Regions from separate parts of the Paenibacillus sp. FSL H8-0537 genome, predicted to be linked through region 1. Evidence: riboswitches for the same ligand, from Rfam matches in the RefSeq annotation. Region 1 holds a riboswitch; the other holds the start of a gene.
The links. A riboswitch is a leader RNA that binds a small molecule or an ion and turns the genes downstream of it on or off. The one in region 1 is predicted to bind thiamine pyrophosphate.
Positions count from the first base shown of each region.

Region 1 (8,320 bases):
TATCCCAAAATAAATATTCCATCTTCGATGTTATGACAAAATGCTCCTCCAGCTTCGCAAGCTCCCGCTCCGGAAGCCCTTCTGCCAATTGATCCATGAGGCCAATGCACCAGTGGGTCAGCTCGCCGAACTCCTCCGAGCTGTACATAAGAATCCATTCCTTATACAGCGGATGATCCAGCGCACCCGGATATTCGGCGAAGGTTACGCCGATTTCGCGGTAGCTCCACATGCACGGCAGCAGCGCTGCTACAACCTCTGCAAGCGAGCCATTCGCCGCGACGTCGAGCATATACTTTGTATAGGCGATATTGCTTGGCGCCGGCTGCGTGCCTTCAAGCTGCTCGCGCGTAACGCCAAAACGGTCGGCATACTGGCGGTGCAGCTCCATTTCCACATGCAGCGTGGAATGATACAACCCGGCGAATTTGACCATTGTTGCCATATCGCCAGCTTTTATACTGCCGTAGGCGAACAGCTTCGCATAGTCGATTAAATAGACGTAGTCCTGCTTGAGATAATAGATGAAGCGCTGCGGATCCAGCGTTCCTTCGCGCATTTCCACGAGAAACGGATGCTCATGGCTTTTCTGCCATACTTCGCGGCTTGCTTGATATAATCTATCGCTAAATTTGCTCATCGTGTCCTCCGGACGCCGGATGAAAAAGGGCTGCTGCGCTTCTCCAGCTCAAACCTTTCACGCAGCGAAGCCCTTTTTCACCGGCTTTTTATTTAACAGAGAGTGATTCGCTCTCTCTTATATGCTCAGCTCGTTTATTCAAATACTTCTATGTTTAATAAAAGCTGCTGCTTTAACGCTACTTTAACATTACTCTCATTAATCCGACTTATGTTCGAGGATTGACATTCCTCTATATCCGCGATTTGGTCGATTTAGCCGATTTGGTCGACGATTTAGTCGATTTGATCGATTTGGTCGACGATTTAGTCGTGCCAGCGGACAGGAGATTCGCTATTTCAGCGATTTGGCCACTTTAATCGTGTTCGCGGACAGGAAATCCGCTATTCCGTGATTAATGGGGACTTTATAGGCTTTTTGCTGCCAATAACTGCATCTGAGTCCGCGAACAAGGCAAAATCGTTGATTTTCGCAAATTAACGGCTTCTCTGTCCGCTCGACAACTACTCGCTACTCACTTCTCACTACTCGCTTCTCACTTCTCGCTACTCACTTCTCACTTCTCACTACTCGCTACTCGCTACACGTTAATCGCTACACGTTAATCGCTGCTCGTTAATCGCTGATGCCTGAGCCCTGCTCGCCGCCCTCTGCTTCCTCTTTCGGACGGTTGCACCAGTCGGCGATGAAGCCCAGCATAACTTTTGTATAGTAAATCAGCTCGTTGATGTCGACGCTCTCGTCCACCGCATGGGCATGCTCCAGCTGCCCTGGACCATAAATGACCGTCGGGATGCCTTCCCTGCCGATCCAGCCTGCATCGGTTACGCTTGGGCTCATGCCAACCGCAGGCAGCACGCCAAGCACTTGCTGATGGCTTTGCTCCAGAGCCTTCAGCCCCGACCACTCGGGCTGAAGCTCCTGCGAAGGGAAAATCTCGCCGCGCTCCTCAATCATCGAGCGCCCTCCCCAGCGGAAGGTTGGCGGATGCTTGCGCATCCAAGGATCGCCCTGCGCCACGCCAAGCAAATGCTCTTCAATCTCCGAAGCAATCGCTTCATAATCTTCATTCGGGTAAAAATGAACCGTGATCCAAAGCGAGCAGCGGTCTGCGATAAAAGCGGCATGACGCCCGCCCTCAATGACCGCAGGGTTTATCGTATTCGAGCCGGGAGGAAAACCCTCATAAGATTTGCTCACTGCCCAGTGGCGCTCCAAATCTTGAAGCCCGGCGATCAGCTTGGCCATTTTTTCAATTGTGCTGGCTCCTTGAACGCCGCCCCCAGCATGGATCATGCGCGAACGCATGCCATCATGGAACGTCTCCGGGCTTTGCAAAGTGACCCAGCCGGTTATAACCCCGCCCTGTCCTTGAATCGCCAGCCCGCTCGTATCAGCGACGATGGCAAAATCCGCTTCACAGCCGCGCTCCATACAAGCGCGAGTACCTGCCTCGCCCGCTTCCTCGCCAATAACGGCTTGAAACAGCAAATCCCCTTTCAGCTCCACACCGGCTTCGGTCAGCAGCTTGTTTGCAAACAACAATGCCGCAAGCCCGCCTTTCATATCGGCGGTTCCACGTCCATAGGCGCGTCCATCCTCCAGCACCAGCTTGAACGGATCATGCTTCCAGCCCCCGCTGTCGCCCACCTCGGCGACATCCATATGCCCATTGAGCAGCAGGCTGCGGTAGTGCTTGCTATCGGTGCCCCGTTTTACCGCCGTCACGTTCGGATCACCCGGGTAAACCTCCCACAGCTCCGTTGCAAAACCGCTCGCTTGCAGCTGCTTCTCCAAAAACCGCTGCGCTTCCAGCGTATTGCGTGCTGGAGGGCTGACGGTCGGATAGGCCACTAGCTCGGCTAGCAGCGCAAACAGCTCATTCTGCCGCTCATCCACCTGCTGCTGCAATGCCTCAATCCACGCTTCTGTCATCTACTTTCTCCCCTTTCCTGAAGGAAAGCAATGCTCGCAGCTCATCCAAAATCTCGCCCTAGACAAAACTACTTTTTTAAGCGGAGAAATACAAAAAAACCATTCGAGAATACACGAATGGCTAGGTTTCGTTATGTTCTCTACGCCAGCATTACCTGGATCAGATTAACGGTCAGGAAAACAAGTTCCCTATCTCAGCCAGACTTTATCCAGCACCCGCATTTCGTATGAAATTAGTTTAACTATAACGGAATACTTGAGATTAGGCAACGGTTCTATTGTGATTGCGGGTGATTACCTTTTTTAGGGGCTGTAGCTGTGGTGAGAAGAGTCTGCACTTATCGCAATAAAATAAGCTGCTATGATATACTTCCCATATACTAGTTTATTTGGAGGGAAATACGTGGCATTGATCAGGAATTTAAGTAAAATATCAAGAAACTCTAGATTACAAACAGAGGCAGAGTCTACATATAACATATTAGTCAAGAATGGCAAGAAATACATTCAGATCAATACGTATGGCTCTAAAGAACGAGTACATACCAACGTAGTAAGCCAGACCATACAAATAGATGAACAAACTGCGAAACAACTGTTAGACATAATTAAATCGGAGTTTTCTTTATAATTATTAGATCACTAATTGATTAGCTACGGGAGGGATTATGCTGGCTACCTATAAACAAATTCAAGATTACATTAAACACAACAATGGGTACGTTCCCAAAACATGTTGGATTGCACATATGAAAGAAGTATGTGGTCTAAAGCCTAGAGTGGCACCAAACAGATACGAGGCCAACATGAGAACAAATCCGTGTCCCCTAGTCAAACAAGATGATATTAAAAATGCTTTTCGACACTTTAATATGTTTGAATAACTGACCGTAATCCTATTATGCCAATGATTGTAGAATTGTACTTGCAACTCTTGAAGGCTCGCGCATCAACAAAAACATCGTACCAGATCTAATTCAGAATGTGGATGTTTCCTATTTTGTGACCGATATGGATGCCTTCAAGGAAGATGAGGAGTGGCTGAACAGTTTCGGCAAGCGGATTATGATGCAGAAGCCTGAGGATATGGAGCTTTTCCCATCCGAATTAGTTAATTGGTTTTCCTATCTCCTCATTTTTGAAGATCGGCATAAGCTCGACTTGACGTTGATTCCAATCGACGAGGTGGAGAATTATTTTATGAATAGCGACGGGTTAGTCGAAGTGCTAATCGATAAACAGTTGCTTATGTAAGAAGAAGTGCTCCCAACTGAACGTCAATATTGGACGAAGCAGCCTACCGCAAGAGAATTTGACGATTGCTGCAATGAATTTTAGATGGTTTCTACTTACGTGGAGGCTATTCCTTTAGCTTAGGGAAAAGCTATATATTTATTAACCGTTAACTTCCAGAAGAGGATTGGGAAGCACTGCTTTCTACTTATGCTGAAAATAGCTGTCCCAACATGTGGCAGTGCCTATTCACCTGCTATGAGCTGTTTCGAAAAAACTCTAAAACCGTAGCAGCAAGCTTCAGATATACATATCACCATTACAATGAAGCCATCACCAAATATACAGAACACATCTATCAAAAAGAGGGCTTTCTCTAAAGCAGCTTGACGCTGCTCTAGGGAAAGCCCTCTTAAACATGCTTGTGGCTGTTACACCATGATTTTGCACATTGCGTTCGTAAATTCAACTGGATCCTGAATTGGCAAACCTTCAATGAGCAGCGCTTGGTTGTACAGCAGGTTCGTGTACAGGCCGAGCTTCTCTTCATCGCTGGCGAAAGCGGTTTTGAGCGACTGCAAAATCTCGTGGTTGACGTTGATTTCGAGCACCTTGTCCGCTTTCACATTTTGGCTGTCCGGCATCGCTTGGAGAATTTTCTCCATCTCGATCGACACTTCTCCTTCGGAGGACAAGCAGACCGGATGTGATTTCAAGCGCTTCGAAGCGCGAACACCGGATACTTTGCCCGCAAGGATGCCCTGCATCTTCTCGAACAGCTCCTTGTTGTCAGTCGCTTCCGCCTCTGTCGGCTCCTCACCCTCCTCTGCTTCAATGCCAAGATCGCCGCTGGACACGGATTTAAACTCTTTATCCTTGTATTTCAAAATCACTTTAATCGCAAATTCGTCAATATCGTCCGTGAAGTACAAGATTTCATACCCTTTGTCCAATACCATTTCCGTTTGCGGCAGCTTCTCAATGCGGTCGATAGATGCGCCCGAAGCATAATAGATGTACTTCTGATCTTCCGGCATGCGCTCTACGTATTCATCGAGCGATACGAGCGTTTTCTCCTTGGAGGAGCTGAACAGCAGCAAGTCCTGCAGCGTATCCTTGTTTGCGCCGTAATCGTTGTAAACGCCAAATTTCAGCTGTCTGCCGAAAGCTTTGTAGAACTTCTCATAGCTGTCGCGCTCGTCTTTGAGCAGGCTGATCAGCTGGCTTTTAATTTTGTTTTTGATGTTTTTGGCAATGAGGCTCAGCTGGCGATCATGCTGTAGCAGCTCGCGGGAAATGTTCAGCGACAGATCCTCGGAATCAACCATCCCTTTCACGAAGCCAAAATAATCCGGCAGCAGGTCGGAGCACTTGTCCATAATGAGCACGCCATTAGAATACAGCTCAAGGCCTTTTTCAAATTCCTTCGTGTAATAATCAAAAGGCGTATGCTCTGGAATGTAGAGAATAGCGTTATATACAACCGCGCCGTCTGCACTGATATGGATATGCTTAAGCGGCTTGTCGAAGCCATAGCGCTTCTCCATATAGAAGCTGTCGTAGTCTTCCTGCGTCAACTCGTTTTTATTTTTGCGCCAGATCGGCACCATGCTGTTAATCGTCTGCTCTTCGGAATACTCTTCGAATTCGCCTTCGCTGTCCTCTTTCGGACGTTGTCCGGCCACATCCATCTTGATCGGGTAGCGAATGAAATCGGAATATTTCTTAATGATCGCACGCAGGCGATATTGCTCCAGAAACTCGTCGTAGCTGACTTCTTCCGCATTGTCTTTGATTTTCAGCACGATTTCGGTTCCGACGGTATCCTTCGTAGCCGGCACAATCGTGTAGCCGTCTGCGCCTTCGGATTTCCATTTGAACGCTTCCTCGCTGCCGAGGGCACGGCTTGTTACCGTTACAACGTCCGCCACCATAAACGCCGCATAAAAACCAACGCCGAACTGGCCGATGATGTTATGGCCGTCCTTCGCTTCATTCTCGTTCTTGAAGGCCAGCGAGCCGCTCTTGGCAATAATGCCGAGATTGTTCTCCAGGTCCTCCTTGGTCATTCCGATACCTGTATCGGCAATCGTCAGCGTGCGCGCTTCTTGATCCGCCGTTACTTTAATATAGTAATCCGCCTGATTGAATACCAATTGATCATCGGATAATGCTTTGTAGTAGATTTTATCAATTGCGTCACTAGCATTGGAGATCAGCTCGCGTAAAAAGATTTCCTTCTGCGTATAGATGGAGTTAATCATCATTTCCAGCAATCTCTTCGATTCCGCTTTAAACTGTTTCTTGGCCACGAATAAATCTCCCTTCAATAATCATCATTATTAGGCTGCGTAAGGCTACGTCTAGTTTAGCACTCTTCACGCCTGAGTGCTAATCCTAATTTTTATATACCATATATGAATTTGTAATGTCAACTTATGGTTGGCATTCGCCTCGTTCATTTTCCTCCCACCCATACGTCACCAGCTTGCAGCTTGTATACAGTGTCTGCTTGTCCGCCCCATTGCTGCTTCTCCACATCATAAGCTCTGCTCTTGATCCGTTTAACTTCCCGCTCCGTGCGGAATCCTGATGCCAAATCATCCGCTAGCTCGGATTCATAATGAAACTCCGCATCTATATGAAGCTGCCAGACAAAAGACTCCACGCCTTTGATTTTGTGCAGCAGCGGAAGCTTAGCGAGACGTTCGTCTGCTTTAGCCTGCATTATATTATTTTGCTCAAACGTATGATCATAATAATGAAGCTGCTCGCCAATCGCCGCAACCACCTGCGAGGATATGAAATCCGGCTCAAACAGCCATATTTTCAAATAAAATGCTTCGTTTCGCTGCTCCAATTGCTGATGCCACGCTTCATAAATATCCATTAACGCGACCAGCAGCAGCCGTGAAAACCAGACAGGCGGATTACGGCGAACCAATCTATAGAAAGGGTCTATCCAGAGCTTCACATAATCCCTTTGATGATGAGCGAGATACTCCATATCCAGCTGCATATAGCGCTGCTTCCACTTCTCTATTTGCCGGACTCTGCGCTTCCAGCCTCTTATTTTATGCTTATTCGACAACGCTTTTTCCATCCTGCTGCCAGCGCCCCTTCGCCCTCTAAGTCTTTCTATTATATCGTTTCTCCCCTTATTTGGAAGCTGATCTTTCGTCGTTTTTACAAAACTAGCTCTGTCCCTTGATCTGCCTTTAACAATCTATTTATATACTTAGAACGATTCTTCATACGATCTTAAAAAAGGATAAAGGGGATTTGCAGGCTTATGAAAACGGTCAAGCAACTTGTTCAAATGATGTCAGTCGCAACGATGCTCGCTGCCGGTACAGGCGCCTTCGCTCCTGCCGCTCTCGCTGCTGATGCACCTGCTGGCGATTATGTGAAGCTGCGCCAGGCTATCGAAAATATGCAAGGCGAAGTAACATGGAACGCCGCCAGCCGCAGCGCTGAAATTACGGTAAGCGGTTTAAAAGCATCGTTCCCGATCGGCTCTTCGTCCGCTACGATTAACGGTGCTGCAGCCGAGATTGGAAGCCCTTCCCTTTTGACGAAAAGCACAACCTATGTTTCCAAAAAAGCGCTGGACAGCCTGAAAGCGCAGCTCGTCCAGCAGAAAAATAAAAGCGGCTTTGAGCTTGCCGCCACCTTCCAAATGCCAAGCGAAAAAGCCGAAATCGCCGCTTCCACGCCAGACGGCAAACGCCTGCTCGTTACCGAAGCCGACAACGGCAGCATTTCCGTGCTCGACATCGCAGACCTCAACAAAGTCAGCGTGCTGAAAACCGTCAGCTTCCACGACCTTTCCCCAGAGGCGGAAGTGACCAGCGTCACCGTATCCAAGGACGGTCGCTACGGGCTTGCGGTTATCCGCACGGGCGATGATGTGAACAAAGCGAGCAAAGGTCTGCTGGCCGTAGTCGATTTAGCTACCTACGAAACGGTAAAAACGTATGAGCTTGGCATCGGTCCCGACTCCATCGCGCTTTCGCCAGACGGGCTGAATGCTGTGATCGCGATTGAGGATGAAGAGCTGGATAAAGCCGCGGATGAAATCGATTATGCGAACGCGAAGCGTCCTGGCAGCATTATGATCGTTTCTTTTGCAGGCGGTGATCCGCTGAAGGGAGAGGTTGTGGACATTGCTACTCCATTGGACGGTGTAGAGGGAGCCATTTATCCGCATGATCCGCAGCCAGAATACGTGGCAATCAGCCCGGACAGCGCAACCGCAGCCGTAACGATGCAGGAAAACAACGCCATCGCGCTTGTCGATTTGAAGACGAAGAAGCTCATTCAAATTTTCTCGCTTGGCACGACGCAGCATAAAGCCGATCTGGAGGACGATGGGAATGTGCGGTTTACGGAGGATTTGACCGCTCGTTATGAGCCGGATGGCATTGCTTTTTCGCCGGATGGAAAATATGTGCTGACCGCCAATGAAGGCGATTTGGGCAAAAATGAATTCAAAGACGGCGTGAAGGCCGG
Region 1 is NZ_CP150290.1:1,338,747-1,347,066, reverse strand. Features, by position in the region: gene tenA (thiaminase II) at 1-640, opposite strand, end outside; gene MHB80_RS05435 (acetylornithine deacetylase) at 1,256-2,575, opposite strand; TPP riboswitch at 2,694-2,805, opposite strand; partial or broken gene MHB80_RS05430 (aminoglycoside 6-adenylyltransferase) at 3,494-4,188, shown strand; gene htpG (molecular chaperone HtpG) at 4,240-6,120, opposite strand; gene MHB80_RS05420 (hypothetical protein) at 6,267-6,911, opposite strand; gene MHB80_RS05415 (stalk domain-containing protein) at 7,101-8,320, shown strand, end outside.

Region 2 (8,320 bases), 3.4 Mb from region 1:
AAGCCGCCCTTGGCGAGCGAGCCGATACCGTAGACGATACCTGCGGCAAGCGCCGCTCCAAAGAAACAAATAATCATAATTTCCAAATGCGACATGCCGCGGAAAAAAGCAAAGCAAAGCGCCAGCGCAAAGCCTGCGCCCGCATTAAGCCCGAGCAAGCTCGGATCGGCCAGTGGATTTCGGGTCATTCCCTGCATAACGGAGCCCGATACCGCGAAGGCAGCCCCTATAAGTGCAGCTGCAAGCGCCCTTGGCATTCTCAGCTCTTGAATAATCTGATGCTGGGTAATATCTGGATTAAAATTAAAAACGGCAGTCCAGACCGTGGATAAGCTAATTTTAGCCGCTCCGACTGAAATAGATAAAGCAAGGCCAAATAATACAGCGGCTGTGCCAACGATAAGAATGATGGTCGCTACTAGCGGCCTTGAACGCTGCCTCATCTGCTTTAATTCCTGTTTTTGCTCCTGTTTCAACGACATGCTGCAGCTACCTTTCCCTTCACACCAAACAAAATGGTATCATGATAACGATTCTCGTTTTCAAATATACCAAAGTTTGTTTGTTTATTCAAGCGTAAACGGCTACCGCCATCCTCTGGCGGCAAAGCTATCGTTTCGCGATGAAATAATCATATCCGTTTAAAAATCCATCATGACTGCTTTTATTGCCTCTTGCATTTTAGTTAGTGTTCACTTACAATACAAACATGAATAAAAAATCACATGCCGATAGTAAAAAAAAGGATATTTTGCAGGCGGCGATGCTGCTATTTGCCACGAAGGGTGTTGACGGTGTTTCCGTCAAAGAAATCGGGCATGCTGCCGGAGTTACCGATGCGGCGATTTACAAGCATTTTAAAAGCAAGGACGCCGTTGCCTTGGAAATCTTTGAGCAGGATTGTGCCAGCTACACCGCTTTAATCGATTATTATGTGCAGAAGAACGGAAGCAGCGCCAGCCGGTTTAGGCAATTAATCGATGAGGTACTGCAAATGCACGATGAGGACCAGTACGGATTGCTGCTTCTTGCCCAGCAGCATGAACTGTTTTATACAGCAAGGATGGAAGGGCAGCTTAGACAGCCACTTGATGCATTAATTGATTTTATAGAGCAAGGCATTGAGCGCGGCGAGCTTCCAGAGCAAAATGCCCGCCTGTCGGCTGTCATGGTGATCGGCATTATAACCCAGCTTGCGGTATCCAGCATGCATGGCGATCTTCCCTCCCAGCTTGTGCCGGACGCAGAACAGATTAAACTGCATCTATTAGCTTTAATCGGTCATTCGTGACCTTTTCTTTTTTATTTATTGGTTAGTGTTTGTTAACTAAAATTAAAGGAGTGTTTCAAAACGATGAACAAAATTTTAATTATTCAAAGCAATCCCGCTGAAGGAAGCTACAGCGAGGCGCTGGCTGCCGCTTATGCTGAGGGTGCCGCTGGCGCCGAGGTCCGTACTATTCATTTGTCCCAGCTCGACTTCAACCCCGTCCTGACCGGTGGCTACAGCAATAAGGAACCACTGGAGCAGGATTTGCAGGACGCGCAGGCGCATATCAAATGGGCCGATCATCTTGTTTTTGTATATCCAACCTGGTGGGGCGGGCCTCCTGCTTTGCTTAAAGGATTCATTGACCGCGTCTTCCTGCCCGGCTTTGCTTATAAATATGTGAAAGGAAAGGCGCTTCCCGAGCAGCTGCTTAAAGGAAAAACAGCCCGGATCATCGTCACGATGGACGCGCCGGGCTGGTACTACCGCTTTTTCCAAGGCATGGCTGGCCACAAAATGATGAAAATCAATATCCTGCAATTTTGCGGCGTCAAATCCGTCCGTTTCACTACGCTGTATGAGGTCAGAAAATCGTCGCTTGCGAAAAGACAAGGCTGGCTTTCCAAGGTAAAGCAGCTCGGGGAACGGTCTGCCTAAGCAAATATCATTTTATGTCCCGCTAACATAAATATTGCTTCCCGATTCCTTGAACGCCTCGGACTTCTCCTTCATTCCCGCTTCAATGGCCTCTGTCGTCTCCAGCCCATTCCGCTCCGCGTATTCTCTAATATCTTGCGTAATGCGCATGCTGCAAAATTTTGGTCCACACATCGAGCAGAAATGGGCGGACTTGGCGGCCTCCGCCGGCAGCGTCTCATCGTGGTACGACATGGCGCGCTCAGGATCTAGCGACAAATGGAACTGGTCGCGCCAACGGAACTCGAAGCGAGCTTTCGACAGCGCATCGTCGCGCAGGTGGGCTCTTGGATGGCCCTTCGCCAAGTCGGCAGCGTGGGCAGCTATTTTATACGTAATAACCCCCTCCTTCACATCCTCCTTATTTGGAAGCCCCAGATGCTCCTTCGGCGTCACATAACAGAGCATCGCGGTGCCAAACCAGCCGATCATGGCAGCGCCAATAGCGGATGTTATATGGTCATAGCCTGGTGCAATATCGGTTGTCAGTGGCCCCAGCGTATAGAAAGGCGCTTCCTCGCACACCTCGAGCTGGCGGTCCATATTTTCCTTAATCAGATGCATGGGGACATGCCCCGGCCCTTCGATCATCACCTGGACATCATGCTTCCAGGCGATTTTCGTCAGCTCGCCCAGCGTATCCAGCTCGGCAAACTGCGCGGCATCGTTGGCATCGGCTATCGAGCCCGGACGCAGGCCATCTCCTAGCGAGAATGACACATCGTAAGCCTTCATAATTTCGCAAATTTCCTCAAAATGCGTATATAAAAAATTTTCCTGATGATGGGCCAGGCACCATGCCGCCATAATGGAGCCGCCACGCGATACAATGCCCGTCACCCGCTTGGCTGTGAGCGGAATGTAGCGAAGCAATACGCCTGCATGGATCGTAAAATAATCAACCCCCTGCTCTGCCTGCTCTATAAGCGTATCGCGAAATACGTCCCAGCACAGATCCTCCGCTTTGCCATTAACCTTCTCCAGCGCCTGATATATCGGCACCGTGCCGACCGGAACCGGGGAATTGCGAATAATCCATTCGCGCGTTGTATGAATATTTTTCCCTGTGGACAAATCCATAATCGTATCCGCGCCCCAGCGCGTCGCCCATGTCATCTTCTCCACCTCCTCCTCAATAGAAGAAGCTACTGCGGAATTTCCAATATTGGCATTAATTTTCACATGAAATTGCCGTCCAATAATCATGGGCTCAATCTCGGGATGATTAATATTGGCTGGGATAATTGCACGCCCAAGCGCAATCTCCGAGCGGACAAATTCAGGGTCCATCCCTTCTCTTATCGCAATAAATTCCATTTCATGCGTGATGATTCCTCGGCGCGCATAATGAAGCTGGGTAACGTTATGTCCTTTTGTCGCCCGCAGCGGCCGCGTCGTTATTGGAAAAAGCTCCGCTCCGCGCTCGCTCGCCTTCTCCGCCGTCATGAAGCCATTATCCTCTGGCCTTATCGTGCGTCCGTCATACTGCTCCACATCTCCTCGCCCTTCAATCCAGTCTCCCCTTACATGTCGCAGCCCTTTATAAACATCCGCCTCATAAGCGGTATCGGTATACGGCCCACTCGCGTCATACACACGGATCGGCGCATTCGGTACTTTTTCTCCGTTTCTGCCTGTGCTTGCCTCCAGCTCAATTTCGCGCATCGGCACCCAAATATCCAGTCTTGCTCCCGATTCGTACACTTTGCTGCTACCCGGCAGCGGATTCATAAAGATCGTCATATGCAAAAAACCTCCCATGGCATTATGAAATTCCACCAGGAGGCCTTTAAACGTATATTCAGTTGGAAAATGCAGCGCTCGGCGCCTGTTCCTTTGCTTTCATTCCATTAGGCGGGATGACGACGCCCCACAAACGAAGACGCCAAAGGCGCTCCGCTTGCCTGCTTTTTCAACCAGAGGGCAACAAAAAACCGCTCCGGCGAAGAAGCGGCAGAATGTGCAAACATACGCGAAAGGCAGAGCTTCCCCCATGCTAAAAAAGCAAAAAGAAGCTGCTCGCGATGAACTCACTTTCCCACTTTCCTACGCTGGCATAACCCAGATCAGGTTCAAAGGGACCAAAGCTCATTCGCTTTATCTCAGCCATGAAGGCGCCCCTAGTGGATTTCCTTGTTAGACTATACCGCCCCCATATACTGGTTGTCAAATCAAATCAAACAGTTTTCGTTCATTCAGCACATTCATCCAGCTGCGGCCCGTATGCTGCCAAGTAAAATTCCGCTCCACCCGCTCGCGGCTCTTCTTCCCCATACTCGCCCTAAGCTCGGAGCTTTCGAGTAAAGCATGCAGCTTGGCTTTCAGCTCACTTTCCAGATTTTGCTGCGATATCAAATAACCAGTGACGCCGTCCCGTACAATTTCCTTCATGCCTCCTGCCCGTGTGGCCACTACTGGAAGGCCCGTCGCCATCGCTTCGACATTAACAAGCCCGAAAGCTTCTCGCTGTCCGGAAGGTACGATCGCCATATCTGCGGCTAAAAACCAGCCCGGCACTTCGGTATAAGGCACATAAGGAACGAAGCGTACATGATTGGGGTAAGCGCGGCCGAGCTGCTGGAGCTTGCGGGAATAAGCGGTGGAGCGATGTGACCCATAGAACGGACTGCCAACGATGACAGCGAGCATATTAGGATGTTTTTTTACCAGCTCAGGCATAATATGCAGCAGATGGTGAGCGCCTTTCAGCGGAATGAGCCTGCCGAGAAAAATAACGACCTCGCGGCCCACCAGCTTTTTCGCCTGCCGCTGCCGCTCCCGCTTCTGTCGCCCTTCCTCGGTAAACCGCGACGGAAAAAGCTCCGTCTCTACGCCGGGATAGACGACTCGTATTTTCGCTGCCGATTCAGGCGCCCTCGTCGCAACGACGCGGCGCAGAAACTCGCTATTTACAATAATGCGATCGGCCGCTTGCAGGCTTTGGTGCAGCCTGGCTGGCGAGATATGCCCGGGACTTAGGAAAGTAGAGGAATGCAGGCTCAGCCAAATTCGGGCGGCCGGCAGCTTCTTCTTAAGGGTAAGCACGTTATGGGGACGATTCTCCACCTGAATAACATGCGGCTTGTAAGCAGCTAGGGAACGTCCAACAGCGGCAATATAGCTTGCTTTGTTCACCGCTGGGAATCTGACGCAGTCGACGCCGCCAACTACCCCGTTGCCCTTCAGTCCTTTTGTTGTCCTGCCGTAAATGCGGGGATGAATCCGATTTTTTAGAAGTGGAACGAATTTTTCGACTACCCGCTCGACTGAGCTGCTTTTCGCGGATGGGATCGGAAATGACCCTGGTGTAACAAACGCCACTTTGGCATGCGTCATTTCGTGCAACTGCCTCCTTGCGCATTAAAATGGCAATATGTTTGCGATAGCATACGCGCTTCTCTCGCACATTGCCACTAGTTTGCTGCTAGCTGGACGGCCGAAGCACATTCAAAGCCATTCGCGCTGGGGTATAGATAGCCAAATAAGCCCCTCCTATCATAAAAACAGGATTAAGCAGCACCGCATGAATTTCGGTCATAAACACGGTGTCCCTCAGCATCGTTCTCGCTATCGCCGCAGCAATGGAAATAAACGTCGTAAAAAGCAAAATGGCTGCCAGCGCATCCATTACAAGCTGCGCCTTCCGGCTGCGGCAGCCAATCCAGCCTGCTGCCAAACAACAGGCCGCAAGTATAAGTGTGATGGAGACAGTGATAGTCATTTAAGCAAATACCCCCTTCTCTTTTGCGCTTTCCTACATGAAGCTTGAGCTTTTTGTGCAAGAATTAAACGAGATGGAGTGAAATAAAAGCCTGACATGGTGAATAAGACAATAGAGATACACGAGGAGAGGAGAAAAATAAGATGAACGCTGCCTATCGCTGGCTAAACGCTTTTGGACTGTTGATCGTCATTGTCGTCAATGCACTCGCCGTTACCCTGCCGCTTGGAGGCAAAACGACTGCCCAGCTTGCGGCGCAATACCCGATTCTGTTCATGCCCGCTGGCTATGCCTTCTCCATCTGGAGCCTGATTTATTTGCTGCTTGCTGGATTTGTTATTTATTCCTTTCTGCCCTCAGGCAGAGCAAGCAGGCTGCCCGCACAGATAGGCATCTTGTTTTTCGTTAGCTGCCTGTTTAATGCGGCTTGGATTTTTGCTTGGCAATACGAGAAGGTGTACGCCAGCGTATTTATTATGCTCGCACTGCTCATCACGCTGATCGCCATCTATACGCGCGCCAGAACGCCTGGCTGGCAGACGGCAACGACTGGCGAACGCTTTTTTGTAGGGCTGCCCTTCAGTCTCTATCTCGGCTGGATTAGCGTGGCGACCATCGTCAATATTACATCCGCGCTCTACAAGTCGGGCTGGCAGGGCTTTGGGCTGTCCGAGACGGCATGGACGATTATTTTGCTGGCAGTCGCTACCTTGCTCGCCTTAATCATTGGCTGGAGCTACCGCGATGCCGCTTTCGTCGCCGTATTCGTCTGGGCGTTCATCGCCATCATCGTCAAGCAGCAGGCGCAGGAAGCCATCGTATTCAGCACGCTCGCTGTTACGATTGTGCTCGCGTTGTTTATTGTGCTTTTGCTGGTGTTGAAGATGCGGAGGCTTCGTGGGTAGTGGTGGAGTGAACGGGGAAAAAGTCTATTTGGAAGAGGAAGCTTGCTTGTCTGTTTGAGGTGCGAATACGTCGCTTTCTTGGTTGCACCGGATCATTCGCACCTCTACATTTGAAAAACAAATCACAAATTAGGTTTAATGAATGGTTGCTACATTAATTTTATTATAGAAACTTATAAGGTCTGCGTTATCGGGCAGGCCTGATACTTGCCCATCTCCCAATTCAAGAATGACCCATTAGCCATTCTCAACTTTTGCTATATCCATTGTGAAAAAGTGACTGTTTATTTTCTTCGCAATTTCTATGAAGGGAGCTAGATCTGGTTTATTTTCATCATATATTCCCTCGTCCCAATATTCCATCGTTATTAAAGGCTTACCTTCCAAAAAGAAAATTCTAAATTCCTTTGACAATGGTGCTCCACTCTGCGGATGATAGGATAAAAATTCCAAATTTACGAATTCCTTAAACACAAGCCCTTCATTCAACTCGTCACCTTGCAATTCTACAAATTTCTTTACTACTTTTAATAATTTTTTTGTATTTGAAGCATCGGGGATATAACAAGCTTCGTTCCAATCATGTTTACGTGATTTTACATAGTCTTTCAGAATAATTGGTCCCTGTCCAAATACTTCAACAGCATCTAAAACCTTTTCTAGTGCTGCACTATATATGGGTTTACGTATTTTATTTTCAGGACAATAAGCATCCCTAAAAACGTTTCCCCTATTAATAAATTCAGTTACAAGTAATGTATGTGAAGGTAGGTCTTGCTTACTGATGCTCCAGTCAGTATTTATAATTCTTTGTACTGCTTTTTCAAATCTTTCCAACGTTGCCCCATCTTTTCTTTATGGTATATTTAAAATCCGTTTTATTTGGGATCGAGAATATCAGGTCTAAAATGAAGGCTTTACATCATTGAATCGACTCTCCCTATTCCGTTCTCACACGCATAGCGTGGAGCTTAACATAGGGTTATGAATTGTCTAGTTTGTTTAATGTTTCATCATTAATATCAATCGGGTCATGCTCTCTTAACATAAATGCAGAGTTGCGCGACCATCCATACTGACCGCATATAAGTTCATTATGATGATAACTAATGACTCCCCCTCGCTCATATAGTTTTATAACTGGATCGTAAATATCTGTAAACAGTTGGGCAACCGGATTTTTTTGATCGATTAAAAATGCCCATTCTAAATAAAAAGTACACATGTATTTTGATACCCAACCTCCAGGAATTTTCTCGATTGTATCATTATAGTTATCCTTTATACTTACAGGTATGTGGGCATTGACTAATTCGGGCGCATTAAAGACAGCACGCCTGTTTTCTTGATCTTGATTCATATAATCTAAAAATAAATTGCCCCTACGAATAAATTCAGCTACCAGTTCCCGATGAGAAGGTTGATTAGGATTTTTTTTCTCCCATTCAATATTTAGAATCCGTGCCTTAGCCTCGTTAAAGTTACTCAATATACTTGTCACCTCTTATCAAATTTTCGGATTAAATTCTGGGAACTCACCTGGTGGCGGTGATGCTAAATCATGTGCACCCGGAGGATAACCTGATAGACCCTTCTCTTTATTAAAAGATGCTATATCACGATATGGAAGACCTTTAGACATAAGTACACTTTCTTCAAGTTCATGCTCCTTTAATGCTTTAAACCAGACTTTTTGCTCTATATTAAGCTCCCCTTCAAGAGCCTTCT
Region 2 is NZ_CP150290.1:4,934,420-4,942,739, forward strand. Features, by position in the region: gene MHB80_RS20770 (iron ABC transporter permease) at 1-482, opposite strand, end outside; gene MHB80_RS20775 (TetR/AcrR family transcriptional regulator) at 710-1,291, shown strand; gene MHB80_RS20780 (NAD(P)H-dependent oxidoreductase) at 1,355-1,927, shown strand; gene thiC (phosphomethylpyrimidine synthase ThiC) at 1,940-3,709, opposite strand; TPP riboswitch at 3,993-4,098, opposite strand; gene MHB80_RS20790 (glycosyltransferase family 4 protein) at 4,133-5,302, opposite strand; gene MHB80_RS20795 (hypothetical protein) at 5,391-5,687, opposite strand; gene MHB80_RS20800 (tryptophan-rich sensory protein) at 5,831-6,592, shown strand; gene MHB80_RS20805 (ATP-grasp domain-containing protein) at 6,830-7,429, opposite strand; gene MHB80_RS20810 (hypothetical protein) at 7,575-8,081, opposite strand; gene MHB80_RS20815 (hypothetical protein) at 8,100-8,320, opposite strand, start outside.
Region 2: another riboswitch for thiamine pyrophosphate. It lies ahead of thiC (phosphomethylpyrimidine synthase ThiC); the one in region 1 lies ahead of MHB80_RS05435 (acetylornithine deacetylase).